3 regions of the Paenibacillus sp. RC334 genome follow, and region 2 is predicted to be linked to each of the others. Evidence: riboswitches for the same ligand, from Rfam matches in the RefSeq annotation. Region 2 holds a riboswitch; each other region holds the start of a gene.
What was found. Region 2 has a riboswitch for thiamine pyrophosphate ahead of QMK20_RS13885 (thiamine phosphate synthase). Riboswitches for the same ligand answer to the same signal wherever they lie in the genome.

Region 1 (6,135 bases), 2.7 Mb from region 2:
GCTGAACGGCTCATCCAGCAGCATCAGCTCTTGCGGACTGAGTAGCGCGCGCAGGAAAGCCGCCCGCTGCTGCATGCCGCCAGAGAGCGTATGCGGATACGCCTTAGCGAATGGGCCAAGCCCGACCTGCTCCAGCCATTGCAGGGCTTCCTTACGGCGTTCGCGTTCGCTGCTGTGCCGGAGCTGCGCTGTTGTATCTTTACGCCGCGCATTTTCCTGCCCGAGCAGCACGTTGTCCAGCGTGGTACGCCACGGGAAAAGCGCGGGCTGTTGAGGCATATAGCTGATATGCCCGCGTTCCCCAGTCACGTCCTGTCCGTTCATACGGATGTGCCCCAGCTGCGGCTTGAGCAGCCCACCGATGATGTGAAACAGCGTGCTTTTGCCGCTGCCGGACGGACCGATCAGGGAGACGAATTCCCCAGGTCGAACGCTCAAGGATACATCCTGCAATACAGGCAGCGAGCTTCGCTTTTCCCGGAAGGCCAGGCTAATACCGTCCAGTTCCAAGGCTGGAGAAGTGGAAGAATGCTCCTGCGGTTCCACGGCTCGTTGTCCACCAGCCATATTTTGCGGTGATAAGTCAGTAGGATGCAGACTCATACGCGCCACGTCCTTTCTTTGGTATCCTTTGGTTCCATTTGGAAGCTATTCCTGGTCGGGTTTCCAACGTACCAGCCATTTTTCCAGCAGTAGAATAGCTACGAACATTAGCAAGCTAAGTGTAACAATAATGCCAATGGCGGCAAAAATCAGATCCGTGCGGTAGGCTGATTTTTGCAAATTCATATAATATCCAATTCCTTCACTGGCTCCGATCCATTCCGCAATGATCGCGCCCATCACGCTGTAGGTGGCGGCAATCTTGATGCCCGAAAATACTTGTGGCAGGGAATGCGGCAGCTCCAGCTTCATGAAAATAGCCATACGGCCTGCGCCCGACATGCGCATATAGCTCATCATCGTGCGGTCCGTCCTCGTCAGCCCGTCCATGGCCGCTACAGCCACAGGAAAAAAGCAGACCAGTGTAATAACCATCAGCTTGGGCAACACGCCAAAACCAAACCACACCATCAGCAATGGGCCGAGAGCGATGGTCGGAATGTTTTGACTAAGAATGAGCAGCGGATACAGAGCCGATTTGAGAAAAGGGATGGTATGAAGAACAATGGCGATCAATAGTCCAGTTGCTGTGCCGATAGCAAATCCCGCCAGCGTTAAGCGAACGGTAGCCCAAGTATGGGCACCAAGCAGCGCCGACTGGGCCATTCCTTCCTGCACGATCAGGGACGGAGCTGGCAGTAACCAGGATTCAACATGTAAATAGGAAACCGCCCCCTGCCAGGCGGCTAAAAAGAAGAGGACCGCCACAAGGGGCGGCCATACGCTTTTCCACCAGGATGCGCTTTTGCCTTTCGGATTCATGGGCGATATTTCTCGGTCAGCTTATCCATGCTGATGCCCTGCGGGTTATGTGCGATTTTGATTTGTGAAATGATGCTTGGACTGCCTGCTTCCGTCAGTGCCTCGTGCATTTCTTTAACCACCTTCAGCAGCTCGTCCAGCTCGCCTTCCATGGTCGTATCCAATGGGTTCACCTGATGTTTGACACCGGAGCGCTGAATAACTTCAATTGCCGTATCTACATATACGTAAGAGTCCTCGTTATTGGGGGTTTTAGGAATTACTTGAATACTGAGCAGTGTGTTAGCCATGTGAATTCACCTGTCCTTCATTGGATTGTTTTTAGGGAAATATGGTGGTTTAAGGCGGGTGAGACCGCTCCGCGTTTCATTTGATCTTACGATCGCTGTTGCCGTGGGATTCATTGAATAAATTTAAAAGGTAAGAATCCCACGGCAAAGGCGAACGCTGCGCTTCTCCAGATTCAAATGAACCGCTGCGCTGCCAACCACCTTAAAACCATCATATTTTTGGGTTTTATTGGTGTGGCATTTTTACAAAAGCAAAATGAACATAAAAACGAAGTGGACGGAATGGTGCTGTACAAGCGTTAGCGGTCGCTTTAAAAGCCTTCCATAGGGAAGCTCGCTTCGGAAGCATCAACCGACTGCGTAGTGGCACAAAGGTACTTTCAAGTTCGATTTACAAGATTAACGCTTGGGCAGGAAGTCGTTTGTGAAGGCTTTATCGACTTCCAAAGGCTTGCTGAGCAGCTTGCGTTCGTACATCCAGTCGGAGTAGTTTTGCCATACTTCCGTTTTTTGTACGCCCCATTGGGCGGCATCGTCCTGATAACGCGGGCTTAGCCATTTTTGGCTGGCGAGTACCAGCTTTTTATCCAGTTCCGGAACCGCTTTGGTCAAGATGTCTGCGGCTTCTTCCGGGTGAGCGATGGTATATTCATAGCCTTGGGCGGTCGCGTCCATGAAGGCCTTGACCAGTTCGGGATCATTTTTAATGGTCTGTTCGTTGCTCACGATGACGGGTGTATAGTAATCCAGACTTTTGGAATAATCTTTTACATACAGCATATCCAGTGGTTCACCCCGTAGTTGGGCTTCAATCCCGGTCCATGCGTAGAAAATCCAGGCAAAGTCGATATCCCGCTTCACGGCTGTAAAATAATCGGCATTACCCATGTTGATGATCTTCACCTTGCTTACATCGCTCTTGTCTGCGTCCATGATGGATTTCATGACCGCTTCTTCTACGGGCGAACCCCAGCCGCCGTATTTTTTACCTTCAAAATCCTTCGGGCTCTTAATCCCGCGGTCAACCGGGGCTGCGAAGCCTGATGTATTATGCTGAATGACCGCAGCGATGGATACGAGCGGTACCCCTTGCGTACGAGCTTGTGTGACTCCCTCCTGATAACTGATACCAAAAGGTACAGCATTGGAAGCAACCATTTGATCGGCTCCGCCCGAACCGGGCTGAACGATCTGGACATTCAAGCCTGCTTTTTCGTAAAATCCTTTGTCCTTGGCGACATAGAGTCCCGTATGATTCGTATTTGGCGTCCAGTCGAGCACGACTTTAACATCCTTGAGTCCCTTGGTCGGGGAGGTCGCTTGGGTATTGGCGGCAGGAGCCGCGCCTTGTGGTGCAGAGGGGGAGCCTCCGCCGCAGGCGGTCAGAGTCAGGGTCATGAGCCACAGACTGATCAGCCCTAGGCTTAACATTTTCATGCGCTTCATCGTTGTGTTCTCTCCTTTTATTACCCGTAATCCGTCGGATCAGACAGCTTATGTTTCCCATTTTACAAAAATAACTTCTGCCGGACGCTATCTGTTCCAACAACATCATCTTCAACAAAAAAAGCGCCCCGATGTTCCGGGACGCTTGCGCTTGTATATACCAAAGTAAGGGATGGCCCGCCGTAATAAGAAAAAAGGGGCGCATCTTGCTTAAGCATTCCTACGCTGGCATTACCCAGATCAGGTTGTAAGGGTCAGTGTCTTGGGACACACTCTCAGCCGGCCGATTCCAGCACCCCTGGCATTGTATAGTCGAATGGGTTATTCAATTCGGGTTTACTACGACGATTATATGCCTAGAAGGCGGGTCTGTCCAGCATTGGGGAAGAAGTGACGGTTCATTTGCTGTACGCTAGGGTACACTTTTACTGTGAGCTTTGTTCTGAAAATGACCATGATCCCATCGGTTGATGTTGTTTTACAGAACTGCCGCAGGTATGGTTTGATGAGCTGGTGTCGGATCATGGCATGGGCATTCACAGGAATTCTAATTTGCGAAAAGGAGTTGTTGTACCGTGGGTAAAACGGAAACATTGGATCGCAGCCAACTGGAACAAGCCATTGTAAAGGCTTTGGATAACAACAAATTTTGCTCGTTGGGTACAGTAGAAGGCGGCAAGCCGAAGGTGCGCTATATGGCTCTTTTTAACGAAGGGCTGAACATTCATCTCGCGACAGATCGCAAAACACATAAGGTGGAAGAGCTGAAGGATAATCCAAACGCTTATCTGCTGCTGGGCTATGAGGTTGGCGGTACGAAGGAAGTCGTGGAGGTTGAGGCTACTGTCCGGGTAACGGCTGACGAGGGACTCCGCAAACAAGTGTGGAATGATTCGTTGAAGGAATGGTTTTCTGGCCCGGATGACCCCGATTATGTCATTCTGGATGTGAATCCGACTCGTATTGAGTATGTGGGTAAGCAAACCGGACGTCAGGTGTGGGAGAAATAGAATTGGATAGAATATGAGGAAACCAGCAATTCTCCGAGTTATTTGGGAGGTTTGCTGGTTTTTATGTTTGCGGAAAATTAATTATTTTTTCATAAATAAATGGAGTAAATGACTACTCTTTTGTCCGGCGTTGGATTAAAATAGGAATGGTGGGCTCAAAGCTTACATATATGTGCAAAAGTATGTGTATGAGGCCTACATCTTAATGAGGAGGGATATATTTTGATATTTCATAAAAAATGGTTTAGAGGGCTTACAGCAGCAGTCGTTGCCTGTAACATGCTGGTGTTTTCAGCCGCTCCGTCTTGGGCTGCCAGCGAATCCAAGGATAGCGGTACAGTGAATTTGCGGATCATGGAAACAACGGATATTCATGCGGCCTTGATGAATTACGATTACTATGCGGACAAGGAAACGAACGAATATGGCTTGATTAACACAGCTGGACTGATCCAGCAGGCGCGCAGTGAAACGAGAAACAGCCTGTTGTTCGATAACGGCGACTTGTTGCAGGGCAATCCACTGGGTGATTATATGGCCAGAAGCAAAACCTTCGAGAAAGAAGGCGGTGTCCATCCAGTCTACAAGATGATGAACTTTATGGGCTATGATGCGGCTACGGTGGGGAACCACGAATTTAACTATGGTCTCGACTTTTTGGAAAGATCACTCAAGGGAGCTGATTTTCCTTACGTAAATGCGAATGTGTATTACGATGATGGGGGCCAAGGGACTAAAAATTATTTTACCCCTTATCGGATTCTTGATAAAACGGTAACGGATGAGAAGGGGAAAGAGTATACGCTCAAAGTGGGCGTGATTGGCTTGGTAACGCCCCAAATTACACAATGGGATGAAGGCAATTTGAAGGGAAAGGTCGTTACCAAGGACATTGTGGAAACGGCAAAAAAGTTTATTCCTCAAATGAAAACCGAGGGTGCTGACATTATTATTGTGCTGGCACACACAGGTTATGAGGATGTACCGCAGACTCCGATGATGGAAAATGCCGTTAAATATTTGAGCAAGGTAGACGGAATTAACGCTATTTTATTTGGACACGCGCATAAATCCTTCCCCGGCCCTGATTTTAAAGAAATGAGCGGTGTAGACCTGGATAAAGGAACGATCAATGGTGTGCCGGCTGTAGAAGCTTCCTCATGGGGCAAGGAGCTAGGTATTATTGACCTGACCCTGGAAAAGAAAAAATACGAGTGGAACGTAACAAATTCACAGTCTGAAGTGCGTCCGGTTGTGAATCCCAAAACTCAGGCTGTGCAGATGAATCCTGAGTTTAAACTGGTAGATGCGATCAAGGAAGAGCATACAGGAACGCTGGATTATGTTCGTCAACCGGTAGGAACCACAACCGCACCGATTAACAGTTATTTTGCATTAGTGCAGGATGACCCATCCATTCAGATTGTGACGAATGCACAAAAATGGTACGTACAGAACCATCTTAAAGGGACCGAATACGAAAATCTTCCCGTATTGTCGGCTGGCGCCCCATTCAAGGCTGGTGGCCGAAACGGTGCCGAGTATTACACCAACATTCCTGAAGGCACGATAGCCATTAAAAACGTGTCCGATCTGTACGTGTACCCGAACACGGTTCAGGCCGTAGAAGTTACCGGTGCTGAAATTCAGGAATGGCTGGAGTGGTCTGCGGGCCAGTTCAACCATATCGATCCAAAGAAAACCGAGGAACAATCGCTGATTAACAAAGATTTCCCTACCTACAATTTTGATGTCATTGACGGTGTGAAGTACCAGATTGATGTGACTCAGCCTGCACGATATGATGCCAAGGGAACCGTTATTGATCCTTCTGCTCATCGTATCAAGGATTTACAATACAACGGGAAAGCAATTGATCCTGCACAGAAATTTATCGTAGCGACCAACAACTATCGTGCTTCCTCATCCAAACTGGCAAATCCGGATGGCAAACGCATTGTGAT
Region 2 (6,135 bases):
GAGCGTTTTACGGATGAAAAATCTGCGGCGGCCGCAGGGTATTTTGAATATAAATGTTATAATGAATATAAATAAATCTTTAAACAATCTTTAAATAAATCACTCCTACGAGTGGTTTTTCTTTTTTTATAAGCAGACAATATCAAAATCCTTCAAATTCACCCATTTTCAATATTCCGATAAGGCTACTGGATGTGCTACAATAAGGCTTTGAAAGAAATGCATATGAAATAAGAACAGTCGGCATTGCCGATGACAATAAGGAGCCAAAAACAGCTTATGAGTTTATTGACTGTAGAAAATGTATCCCATAACTTTGGGGACCGCGCATTGTTTAAAAATGTATCCTTCCGATTGCTTGGAGGGGAACGTGTAGGTTTGGTGGGAGCCAATGGTGTTGGTAAATCGACACTGATGAACATCCTGACCGGAAAATTGCTTAAGGATGAAGGCAAAGTGGAATGGACTCCACGTGTACGTTATGGGTATTTGGATCAGCACACCAAGCTGACACCTGGTAAAACGGTGCGGGATGTACTGAAGGACGCCTTTCTCCCATTGTTGGAATTGGAAAAGGAAATGATGCAGATCACTGACAAGATGGGGGAAGCTTCTCCTGAAGAACTGGAAGTGCTGCTGGAACAGATGGGTGAAATTCAGGAACAACTGGATATGGGGGATTTTTATCTCATCGATGTGAAGGTTGAAGAAATGGCGAATGGATTGGGCCTTTCCGCAATAGGACTGGAGCGGGATGTTTCCGCACTTAGCGGTGGACAACGGACGAAGGTCCTACTTGCCAAGCTGCTATTGGAAAAGCCGAATGTGTTGCTACTGGATGAGCCTACCAACTATTTGGATGTAGAGCATATTGAATGGCTTACACGTTATCTGAAGGATTATCCATATGCGTTTATTCTTATTTCTCATGATACTGAGTTTATGAATCAGGTCGTTAATGTCATCTATCATCTTGAATTTGCCAAGCTGACCCGTTATTCAGCCAACTATGAAAAGTTCCTTGAAATGGCAGACCTGAACAAAAGCCAGCATATTGAAGCTTATGAGAAGCAGCAGGATTTTATTAAGAAACAGGAAGATTTCATTCAACGCAATAAGGCGCGCGCCTCTACGTCAGGTCGAGCGAAGAGTCGTGAGAAGCAGCTTGATCGAATCGAGCGCATCGATAAACCGGAAGAAGCGGCTAAACCAACATTCCAATTTAAAGAAGCACGTGCGAGTGGGAAAACGGTGTTTGAGGGTATTGATTTTGAAATTGGCTACACCCATGCCCTGTTGCCTAAAATGTCCATGACGATTGAACGCGGCGATAAAATTGCGATTGTGGGCTACAATGGTGTCGGTAAATCGACATTGCTCAAAACCATTCTGGGAAAAATTCCGCCGATCAGCGGCAAGACCTATCAAGGGGATTTCTTGCAGCCAGCTTATTTTGAGCAAGAGGTACGAGCAGAGAAAGTTACACCGATTGAGGATGTGTGGAATGAATTCCCGCACTTGAACCAGCATGAAGTACGGGCGCATTTGGCGCGTTGCGGTTTGAAAAATGAGCATATCACCCGTCCGCTATCCGCGCTCAGTGGTGGTGAGCAGGCCAAAGTCCGCCTATGCAAACTGCTAATGCGGGAAAGCAATTGGGTGCTTTTCGATGAGCCTACCAATCACTTGGACATCAAAGCAAAGGATGAGTTGAAACGTGCCTTGAAGGAATACAAAGGAACGGTGCTGCTCGTATCTCACGAACCGGACTTTTATGAGGATTGGGTAACCAAAACGTGGAATGTGGAAGAATGGACAAGTAAAGTCAACTAAATATCCAGTTCTGTACCAAGCTTCACAAGAAGCAGGGTTTGCAGGATTAGGAAATTATGCTAAGCTATCTTTAGCTGATACAATAAAATAGTTACACTAGGGGAGCCGCCCATGCGGCTGAGACGGAATAAACGGATTTCGGACCCTTTGCACCTGATCTGGGTTATGCCAGCGTAGGGAAGTGAGCGCCGTACAAACGAGGTAACGAATTTATTACTTTGTTTGTATGTGGGACGATATACGTATACGGATATAATGATCCGTTTGGTTATTGGACGTACGTTAAACCACTTCCTTCGGGAAGTGGTTTTTTTGCGTTTTCGTTCTTGTTCATATATTCGTATTCATATACCGTACCCCTTCATTTTTTTGCTGGTAAACGTGGTTAGTCCATAACGTATAGCACGATATGAGACTGTAAAGATACAGGGTCAGCTTACAACCATTTAGTCCATTGTGAGGTGAGAATAAGATCGAATTGCACGTAATTACGATGGAAGGCGATTTTAGTGCACATGCACATACTGCCCAAGTGGCTGCAGCTATTCATCCGTATGTTCATTATGTACACGTGCGCTTGAAGCAGAAGGGCGCATCTGAATTGCTTGCTTTAACCCGCAGTATGGTGAATCGAGGAGTTCCTTTACAGCAAATTGCAGTAAATGACCGGGTGGATGTTGCTTTGCTTACCTCCGTTGGAGCTATCCAGCTACCGGCTAACGGATTACCTGTTGCAGCTGTCAAAAGCTTACTTTCAGAGGATATGCGCTGTGGGGTGTCGGTGCATTCCTTGGAGGAGGCACAGGCTGCCGAACGGGCAGGAGCGCATTATGTACTCTATGGCCATGTGTATGAGACTCACTGCAAGCCTGGTGTTACTCCGCGAGGTATAGCACAGCTTGAGCGCATATGCAGGCTGCTGAACATTCCTGTGATTGCTCTAGGCGGCATACAACCACGCCATATTCACGAGCTGTATACTGCGGGTGCAAGCGGAATTGCGGTGATGTCCGGCATCTGGGAGGCTGAGTCCCCCGTTGCGGCTGCGATGGCGTACAAGCGAATGGTGGATCGGGTAGTGCACAGCATGTAGTGGTGAAATGAAAGTAGGAGATCGCTGCAAGCAGAATCGTTAGTGGAGAGGAGAGATGGAACATATGCCAGAGATAAAAACAGAGGTACAAGCTATTGGACACGCTGAATGCTTGGTGATTGGTGGAGGTGTCATCGGTAGTTCCATTGCTTATCATGTGGCCAAGGAGGGTCGCAGTACGATATTGGTGGAACGATTCATTCCGGGCGGGGGAGCCTCAGGGGCTGCGGTTGGGATGCTGGCAGCAGAGAGTGAAGAATTCACCGACCCTGAATTGGCACAGTTCGCTCGCACAAGCCGGGATGCATTTCCCGAGCTGGTTCGTGACCTAGAGCGTTTGTCTGGTGTTTCGGTGGAATTCCGTACAGAAGGATTTGTGACTCCCTTCCGTTCGGAAGCAGAGGGGCAAAAACGCTGGAATGCGGCTATTGCGCAAGAGGTTGATCATCCTGTGTGGTGGGATGCCAGAGAATTGGCTCGCCGAATTCCAGGTTTGGATGGTCAAGTGATCGGGGCTATATACCGATCAAAGGAGACACAGATTTCTCCTGCCCAGCTTTGTCGTGCTTATACGGGGGCAGCTGTCGTACTGGGAGCAACAATATGCTCTGGTACACAGGCGGAGCAACTTGTAGTACAGCATGGGCGAGTTTGCGGCGTACAAACAGACAGTGGCTTTTTTTCCTGTGATCAGGTCATTATTGCTGGAGGCTTGGATAGTATGAGACTGCTGGAGCAGGTCGGTTTTGAATATCCGCTTTATCCGGTCAAGGGTGAGGCTGTTTCAGTCTCCTTGAAGGAACATCCGTTGGAATATACCCTTTACGCCGATGATATTTACTTAGTGCCCAAGCGGAACAACGAGCTTTGGATTGGAGCGACGAGTCTGCCGCATCAGTTTGACAAAGAGGTGAGCATTGGAAGCCTGGAGGGGCTGCTGGCCCGTGCTTCTGCCTGGTTGCCTCGCGTCCGTGAAGCTTCTTTTATATGCACTTGGGCGGGCTTGCGTCCGCAGGCAGTGGCGGGGCGTCCTTGTATTGGGCCTGTTCCCGGCGTAGAAGGAGTATATGCCGCGGTCGGGCATTACCGGAACGGTGTGTTGCTGAGTGAAGCTACCGGGCGTGCGATAGCAGCTCTGTTAAAAGGGGCTAGTGTGGCTGAGCTTGGAATAAGCGGCTTTTCTCCTGAACGTATAAAGGAGGCGAGCGAATGAAGCTGACGATTAACGGTCAGAACATGACCTTTTCCAATCGGATCATTCATGTGGATCAACTGCTGAAAGAGCTGGATTTGAAAGTGAAAACTGTAGTGGTGGAGCTGAATCATCATATATTGACTCGTGAAGATCATGATGAAGCGGTACTGAAGGATGGAGACAGCTTGGAAATTGTACATTTTGTGGGAGGCGGTTAATCATGTTAACGATTGGTAAAGCATCTTTTACGTCAAGGCTGTTATTGGGTACAGGAAAATTCCCTGATCTGGATATTCAATCCAAAGCTGTGGAAGCTGCGGAGACCGAAATATTAACATTTGCCGTGCGAAGATTAAATTTGGAGGAACGGGATAAGCAACATTTTCTGGATACACTGGATTTGAGTCGTTATGCGCTGCTTCCCAATACGGCAGGAGCGACAACGGCGGATGAGGCAGTGCGTATCGCTAAGCTGGCGAGAGCCTCAGGTCTGTGCGACATGATTAAGGTGGAGGTCATTGGGGATAGCAAGACATTGCTGCCTGATCCTTTTGAAACACTCAAGGCCAGTGAAAAACTGCTGGAGGAAGGTTTTATCGTGCTGCCCTACATATCGGATGATGTGATTCTAGCCAAAAGGCTGCAAAAGCTTGGCGTACATGCTGTTATGCCTGGAGCTTCACCCATTGGTACAGGACGCGGCCTGCTAAACCCATTCTCATTGGAACTCATTATTGAACAAGCGGAGGTTCCGGTTATCGTCGATGCCGGCATTCGCTCACCTGGAGATGCAGCAATGGCGATGCAACTGGGGGCAGATGCCGTGCTGTTGAATACAGCTGTATCAGGAGCTCAGGACCCTGTGAAAATGGCTGAGGCGATGAAACTGGCTGTTCGCGCGGGCAGATACGGCTTTGAGGCGGGCCTGATTCCTGTAAAACGTTATGCATCTGCAAGTAGCCCGACAGAAGGCTTGGTTCAGGCATGAAGGCGACTGAAAAAGCTGGTGTACAAGTACAACCAAGTGATCGCTATTCCAGACAGGAAAGATTCGCCCCTTTCGGGCCGGAAGGACAACGCCGACTAGCTTCGTCCCACGTACTGATCATAGGCGCTGGAGCGCTGGGTACCGGAATTGCGGAAACGCTCGTTCGCGGAGGCGTAGGCACTGTGACCATCGCAGACCGGGATTATGTGGAGTGGAGTAACTTGCAGCGCCAGCAGCTTTTTCAGGAGAGTGACGCCGCAGAGAGGTGTCCCAAAGCAGTAGCTGCCCAGCGAAGACTAAAGGAAATCAGTTCGGAAACGATCATACACGCACATGTACTGGATGTTGGAGTAGAGGAATTGGAGGAGCTGATTCAGGGAGTAGACCTCATTATGGATGCCACCGACAACTTTGATACCCGGCTACTTATGAACGATATGGCACAAAAGCATCGCATTCCCTGGATTTATGGGGGATGTGTTGGCAGCTATGGGGTAACGTATACTATTTTACCAGGGAAAACACCTTGTCTTCATTGTCTGCTTGGAGCTGTACCGTTCGGCGGTGAAACCTGTGATACCGTAGGGATCATTCCACAGGCGGTGCAGATGGTTACGGCCAACCAGACCACGGAAGCTTTCAAGCTACTCGGCGGATATCCTGATGATCTCAGGGGAAAGCTGCTTTCGTTTGATCTATGGCAAAATGAGTACGTAGCGATTACAGTGGACAGCGTCAAAAAAGCGAATTGCCCTTCTTGTGGCACTCATCCTACCTACCCGTATTTGTCGGCAGCCCATCGCCAGAAAACAGATGTGCTGTGCGGCAGGGATACCGTTCAAATCAGACCAGCAGAGCCGATACAGGTGAATCTTAAAGAAACAGCAGACAGGCTGGCTTCTTTGGAAGAGGGAACAGTGGAGCAAAATCCGTTTCTGGTTTCTTTTAGTGTAGGGACGCACCGTTTAGTTATTTTTGCAGATGGGAGAGTATTAATACACGGAACAAAAGACGTCACAGAAGCAA
Region 3 (6,135 bases), 2.3 Mb from region 2:
AAAAACGCACCCAGAATAATAAATGCGATGTCTGCAATTCTTTTTTTCATATATGTCCTGGTCCTTTCTCAAACATTTCAACGGATGAATCGCCAGATGGATTGGCTGACTCTAGTAGCTAAAACACGCTTACAACCAGTTCATGGTATCCACTCCCAAACATAAAGTCAATACAACTTTGACACTTTAATTCGCCACCAGACTGACTTCATATTGACTTCAGGACTTTGCAAAATCCTCACTTATATAAGGATATTCGACAAAAAAACACGGTCCCGACTACTAAACTAAGAAAACGGGCCTCTGGCCCTTGTTCTGGACCTAGGCACATTTTCCCTCAGAATGACCATACACCTAATCCTCATTTTGGACACATATGACCATCTTCCTGTTTTATGTCAAAAGCGTTTTAATTTGAAAAAATGCGTTTATAATGATTGAAACATTACCAAGCAGTCTACCCGGTATTACGACATCAAGTACATACGAATAGTCCTATACAGACGTCCTAAGCAACTCAATCTGAATTTGACAAAATGGAATTGGAGGAACTACCTGCATGAATACAATGAATTTAACTGTACACACCTTGATGCCTTTCCATCAACAATACCAACGTGCCAACGCGGTGAGTATGCAGAAGAAAGAAGACAGCTCGGAGAAGAAGCTCAGCTTTCAGGACATTTTGAATGAGAAAATGGGTAAAAAATAAAGCCGCCCTTTATCCGGTTGCATGATCTCGCTTTACATAAGCTAAAAAGCCGTGGCCCCTACAATCTGTAGAGAACCACGGCTTTTGTTATTCATGCGTTCATAAGTTTAAGGATTTACTGCCCGTCATCCCGATACTGCTCTGCCTTCTCACGCATCCCGGCGGCTACCGCTTCTTCGGTGTTCAGCCCCTTATCCGCCGCATAGGCGCGAATGTCCTGCGTGATACGCATACTGCAAAACTTGGGACCGCACATCGAGCAAAAGTGTGCTTCCTTGGCTCCCTCTGCTGGCAGCGTCTCATCATGGTAGGACAGAGCCCGCTCAGGGTCGAGCGAAAGATTGAACTGATCGCGCCAGCGGAATTCAAAGCGTGCCTTGGACAAAGCATCGTCCCGCTGCTGCGCCCGTGGATGGCCTTTTGCCAGATCGGCAGCATGTGCCGCAATTTTGTAGGTAATGACACCCTCGCGGACATCATCCTTGTTCGGCAGGCCCAAATGCTCCTTCGGCGTAACATAGCATAGCATGGACGTCCCGAACCAACCGATCATTGCCGCCCCGATAGCCGAGGTAATATGATCATATCCGGGTGCAATATCCGTCGTGAGCGGTCCCAGTGTATAAAAGGGAGCTTCCTTGCAAATTTCCATTTGCAGTTCCACATTCTCCTTGATTTTGTGCATCGGGACATGTCCCGGTCCTTCAATCATGACCTGAACGTCGTGCCTCCAGGCAATTTGCGTTAACTCACCCAACGTATCCAGCTCAGCAAACTGTGCCTCATCATTCGCATCATAGATACTACCCGGACGCAGACCATCCCCGAGGGAAAAGGCCACATCGTAGGCTTTCATGATTTCGCATATTTCCTCAAAATGCGTGTACAAAAAGTTCTCCTGATGGTGCGCAAGGCACCATGCCGCCATAATCGACCCTCCACGGGACACAATTCCTGTCATTCTACTTGCCGTCATCGGAATATACCGCAGCAGCACGCCCGCATGAATGGTGAAATAGTCCACGCCCTGCTCCGCCTGCTCAATCAGCGTGTCACGATACAGCTCCCACGTTAGCGCCTCGGCTTCGCCGTTCACCTTTTCAAGCGCCTGATACAGTGGTACAGTCCCAATCGGCACAGGGGAGTTACGGATGATCCATTCACGTGTCGTATGGATGTTACGGCCTGTGGACAGGTCCATGACCGTATCCGAGCCCCAGCGTACAGCCCAGGTCATTTTCTCCACTTCCTCCTCGATGGAGGACGTAACCGCAGAATTACCAATGTTCGCATTAATCTTCACGTGAAAATGACGCCCAATCACCATCGGCTCACTTTCCGGATGGTTGATATTTGAAGGCAAAATGGCTCGTCCAGCCGCCAACTCCTGTCGAACAAACTCAGGTTCCACCCCTTCGCGGATGGATGAAAATTCCATTTCGGGCGTAATGATCCCTTGCCGCGCATAATGCATTTGCGTTACACTACGCCCTTGCCGCGCACGGAGCGGACGGTTGGTAACGCCGGGAAATTCAGCCGTCTCCCGTTTGGAGCCGGGCTTCAACCCGTTATCCTCTGGCTTGACGGCACGCCCCTCGTAAGCCTCCACATCGCCCCGTTCCAGTGCCCAAGCCCGCCGTAATTGAGGCAAGCCCTGACGGATATCGACCTGATAGGCTTCGTCGGTCATGGGACCGCTCGTATCGTACACACGTAACGGCTCATGATGCTCCGTGCCCTGTGGCGTATGTGTGGGATGCAGGGCGATTTCACGCTCCGGTACGGCAATGTCCGGCCGCGAGCCTTGAATATATACCTTGCGGCTCCCCGGAAAGGGCTTCACCCCTCCTGTCTGTTCATCCACTGCGTTCCCTGCTGTTCCTTCTGTTTCTGTCGGTTTCATTGTCCATTCCTCCCGTTTCGATGAAATGACACACCGATCCGGAACCATCCCCAGGCTGGCTGATCTATGCAAAAAAGCCGGTTCCCCAGGGAACCGGCTAATCTAACGAAACAGCTATGCAGACGGCTACGCACGCGGAATCATACTCCGATGCATTGCCATAGACAGCGGCTACGTATACATTTCAATGGCCGATTACTTCCCTACGCTGGTATGATCCAGATCAGGTGCAAAGGGTCCGGAATCTAGTGCGATTCCATCTCAGCCCGGCATTACAGGCTCCCCCAGTAACTGTGATAATTCTATTCGCATGAGGCGGCTATAACTGACAACCCGCCATCCCCATCAGATTACTTCAAATTTACGGCTTTGGCAACCCTTCTCTGGTCCCTTTTTCCAAAGATTATGGAAGCATAAGCCCCATTTCCTTTGCCGCCTCGATCAAAATCGGTGCAAAATCATGCAACGTCTCGGGCGCTAGTCGGCTGACCGGACCGGATACAGACAAGGCCGCAGCGACCTGTCCCTTCCGATTCACGATAGGCGCAGCCACAGCAGCAGCGCCCGGCTCCCGCTCCTCATAGCTGGTCGCATAGCCCTTCTCACGAATATCCTGCAATTGAGCCTTATAGACCTCCGGGTCTACCGAGGGCGGCCATTCATCCCCGCTTAGCAGGGCTTCCAGCTCCTGCGGCGGCATAAAGGCCGCCAGCACCTTGCTGGAGGCTCCTACAGCCAGCGGCATGCTTGCACCCACTGGCGCAACGCGGCGGATCGCCTGATTGCTCTGCACGGCCTGAATGCGGATACGCATACTGCCATCGCGCAGGTATAGGCTGACCGTTTCGCCCAGACGGTCACGCAATCCTTCCATCGCTGGCTGTAATAGGATCGCCGGCTCGTCGCTTTGCGACAGATGGGTGGATAGCTCCCATATCCGGATGCCGAGCCGGTATTTTTCCGTTGCGGGATTCCGAACGACAAAGCCCCGATCCTCCAGCGTGGTCAGCAGCCGATGAACGGTACTTTTATGTAAACCAATTTTGGAAGCAATCTCTGTTAGACCCAGATCGGAATCTCCAGTAAAACACATCAGTATATCAAGCGCACGCTCCACGGCGCGAACCGTTAATTTACGGTCTTCCATTGTGAACCGCTCCTCTTTGTTCCATATTCGTTTCACACCATGAAACATGGTTACATAAATTATATAGAATAGTCGCGGCTACTGTAAACCAATGTTTTTGTGACAGCCATATTACAGAACGAGAACAAACATCGACAAATCTTTGCATCATTTTTACTTTTCCGGTTCAGCCGTTGACTTTGGATAACACGCATCATACGATAATAGGTATCTATACGGACATAAACTATCATTTTCAAGTGGAATTGTACCTAGAATTCTATGAAACGGAGTTCATTTTTATATAAGGAGGCTCTTACATGATTTCGACATCCCAGCGCAGCTCTCAGCTACAGCATGCTGTCCATGAGCCGTCCACCCCACTGATCAACCCCCGGCTGCTGCGAATCAAGCATGTCGTTATTGCCTTGCTGCTGTCGGTCGTATTTTTTCTATTGTTTTGCTTTATTACCCTGCACGCCTATATCGCATGGGTACTGACGAATCCAACCGTCGCGCCACTGTACTCGAACCCGATGCAGGCCAAAGGAATGCCCTACGAGGATGTCAGCTTCCCCGCCAAGGACGGCAGCCGGATGGTGCAGGGCTGGTATATCCCGGCGGATCAATCGAAGAAAACGATTATTTTCAGCCACGGTTATGGGGCCAACCGCGAAGAAAGCTGGATTCCGATGTATGATCTGGCGCATTATGCCCACCGTTTGAATTTTAACGTTGTCATGTTCGATTACGGATTCGCATCACAAAATAGCAAAGCCGTCGCAACCGGAGGCAAAGCGGAATCCCAGCAGCTTCTCGGGGCGATCCAGCTTGCGAAGCAACGCGGTTCCTCGGAGATTATCGTATGGGGCTTCTCGATGGGGGCAGGAACTGCTCTTCAGGCGGGCTTGCAAACCAAAGATGTGGACGCCATGATTTTGGACAGCACCTTCCTCCTGGAGCCGGATACGCTGTACCATAACATTCATAATCAAATTGATCTGCCGCGCCATCCATCTCTGGAAATTCTGGAGCTGCTGTTTCCAGTCTTGAACGGTACCAGCCTGCATCAGATTCCATACCAAGAGGTCAAAGCGGAAAACTATCCGTTCCCGATCATGTTTGTACATGGGACGCAGGATGAAAAGGCTCCTTACCCGATTGCGGAAAAGCTCGCTGCCAATCAAACCAACTCGCTTTCCAGTGTATGGATTGTCAAAAACGGGCTGCATGAGCTTATTTTCAGGGAGCATCCACGTGAGTATTTGCGGCGGGTATCGACGTTTTTAAGCGGTGTACAAGAGCTGGAGGACAAGAAAACTATCGCTAATGCCAGTAAACAAACGACTACGAAGTAAGGGGTCTATTTTAGAAGCCATATTCCTTTCAACATAGAGAAGCCCGTCTGTGGACACTTAACCCGTGCCGCAGCGAGGCTTCTTTTTTTGCGTCCAACTATGTATTCATTGCCCCACATTACATGTCCGCGCCGGATCGGGGAGTTTATAGACATATTCCCGATGAGACGGCGAATATACTGGGTACGTATGCATCCGGGTCAGGTTCTTGGGACCAGCCCGGATAGCCATAGTGGGATACGGGAGGTAAAAACGATGCTGAGTACTTACGGGTCTTTCCTGCCCTTACGTGTGCTGGAGGAAATCCGGCATTGGAAACAGCAGGAAAGCTGGCATGTGGAAGTGATTAAGTCCGCTACAGAGGGCCTGGAGCCTGCCTACGTGCGGCTGCTGGATGACTGGAGGACGGTATTCGAACAGACGGAACGCACCGCTATAGAGCTGCTTGAAGAGCAGCGAAGCGCCCTTGATCCGGCAGATCAGGCGTGGCATCGTCAATGGGAGCGGTCGGCGGCGGCTGCACAAGCACAAGCCGGGCATCCGGGGCAATCGAGAGAATCGGGGTCAGGATCGGCACAAGTAGAGCTACAATCGATTGAGGCAACGGCAGGAGTGACATCAGATTCACAGCCTGTCTCACAAGAGCTGAATCGTCGTCTGGACGAATTGCTGCAAACCGCAAACCGCCAGTCACAAGAGTATGTACGGCAGCTCAGTCTGCTGACCGAGCACAGCCATGCGTTACGACAACAGCCGAAATCCACCGGAATTGTACTGCATGCGGCATATGAGAGCCAGTATTTCCTGATCTCGACCAACCCCTTTCAGGAGCCCGGCTCCATTGCGCGGGCCACTGCGTTGTTTCATGTGGCGGCAGAGGGTGAGGATTACCCCGAGGATGCGCTGCGAGAGCGGCAGACAGGGCAGACAGGCGGCACGAGGTGGGAAGGACCGTGGGCGAACAAAGACAAAGGCGTCCAGTCAAGCCAGACAGAGCCTTCGGCTACGGAAAAAACTTCCCCCGGCAGGCCTGTTC

Region 1: it holds a riboswitch for thiamine pyrophosphate, as region 2 does, so the genes downstream of both, QMK20_RS01800 (ABC transporter substrate-binding protein) here and QMK20_RS13885 (thiamine phosphate synthase) in region 2, are expected to answer to the same signal.
Region 3: it holds a riboswitch for thiamine pyrophosphate, as region 2 does, so the genes downstream of both, thiC (phosphomethylpyrimidine synthase ThiC) here and QMK20_RS13885 (thiamine phosphate synthase) in region 2, are expected to answer to the same signal.

Annotation. Positions count from the first base shown of each region.
Region 1 is NZ_CP125370.1:379,866-386,000, forward strand. It holds gene QMK20_RS01785 (ABC transporter ATP-binding protein) at 1-603, opposite strand, end outside; gene QMK20_RS01790 (ABC transporter permease) at 649-1,425, opposite strand; gene QMK20_RS01795 (MTH1187 family thiamine-binding protein) at 1,422-1,715, opposite strand; gene QMK20_RS01800 (ABC transporter substrate-binding protein) at 2,115-3,161, opposite strand; TPP riboswitch at 3,362-3,471, opposite strand; gene QMK20_RS01805 (pyridoxamine 5'-phosphate oxidase family protein) at 3,737-4,171, shown strand; gene QMK20_RS01810 (bifunctional 2',3'-cyclic-nucleotide 2'-phosphodiesterase/3'-nucleotidase) at 4,394-6,135, shown strand, end outside.
Region 2 is NZ_CP125370.1:3,040,574-3,046,708, reverse strand. It holds partial or broken gene QMK20_RS13895 (hypothetical protein) at 1-75, shown strand, start outside; gene QMK20_RS13890 (ABC-F family ATP-binding cassette domain-containing protein) at 280-1,833, shown strand; TPP riboswitch at 1,922-2,030, shown strand; gene QMK20_RS13885 (thiamine phosphate synthase) at 2,312-2,926, shown strand; gene thiO (glycine oxidase ThiO) at 2,991-4,139, shown strand; gene thiS (sulfur carrier protein ThiS) at 4,136-4,339, shown strand; gene QMK20_RS13870 (thiazole synthase) at 4,342-5,109, shown strand; gene QMK20_RS13865 (ThiF family adenylyltransferase) at 5,106-6,135, shown strand, end outside.
Region 3 is NZ_CP125370.1:752,009-758,143, reverse strand. It holds gene QMK20_RS03685 (YitT family protein) at 1-50, opposite strand, end outside; gene QMK20_RS03680 (hypothetical protein) at 560-712, shown strand; gene thiC (phosphomethylpyrimidine synthase ThiC) at 828-2,615, opposite strand; TPP riboswitch at 2,799-2,911, opposite strand; gene QMK20_RS03670 (IclR family transcriptional regulator) at 3,019-3,762, opposite strand; gene QMK20_RS03665 (alpha/beta hydrolase) at 4,062-5,099, shown strand; gene QMK20_RS03660 (Fe-Mn family superoxide dismutase) at 5,355-6,135, shown strand, end outside.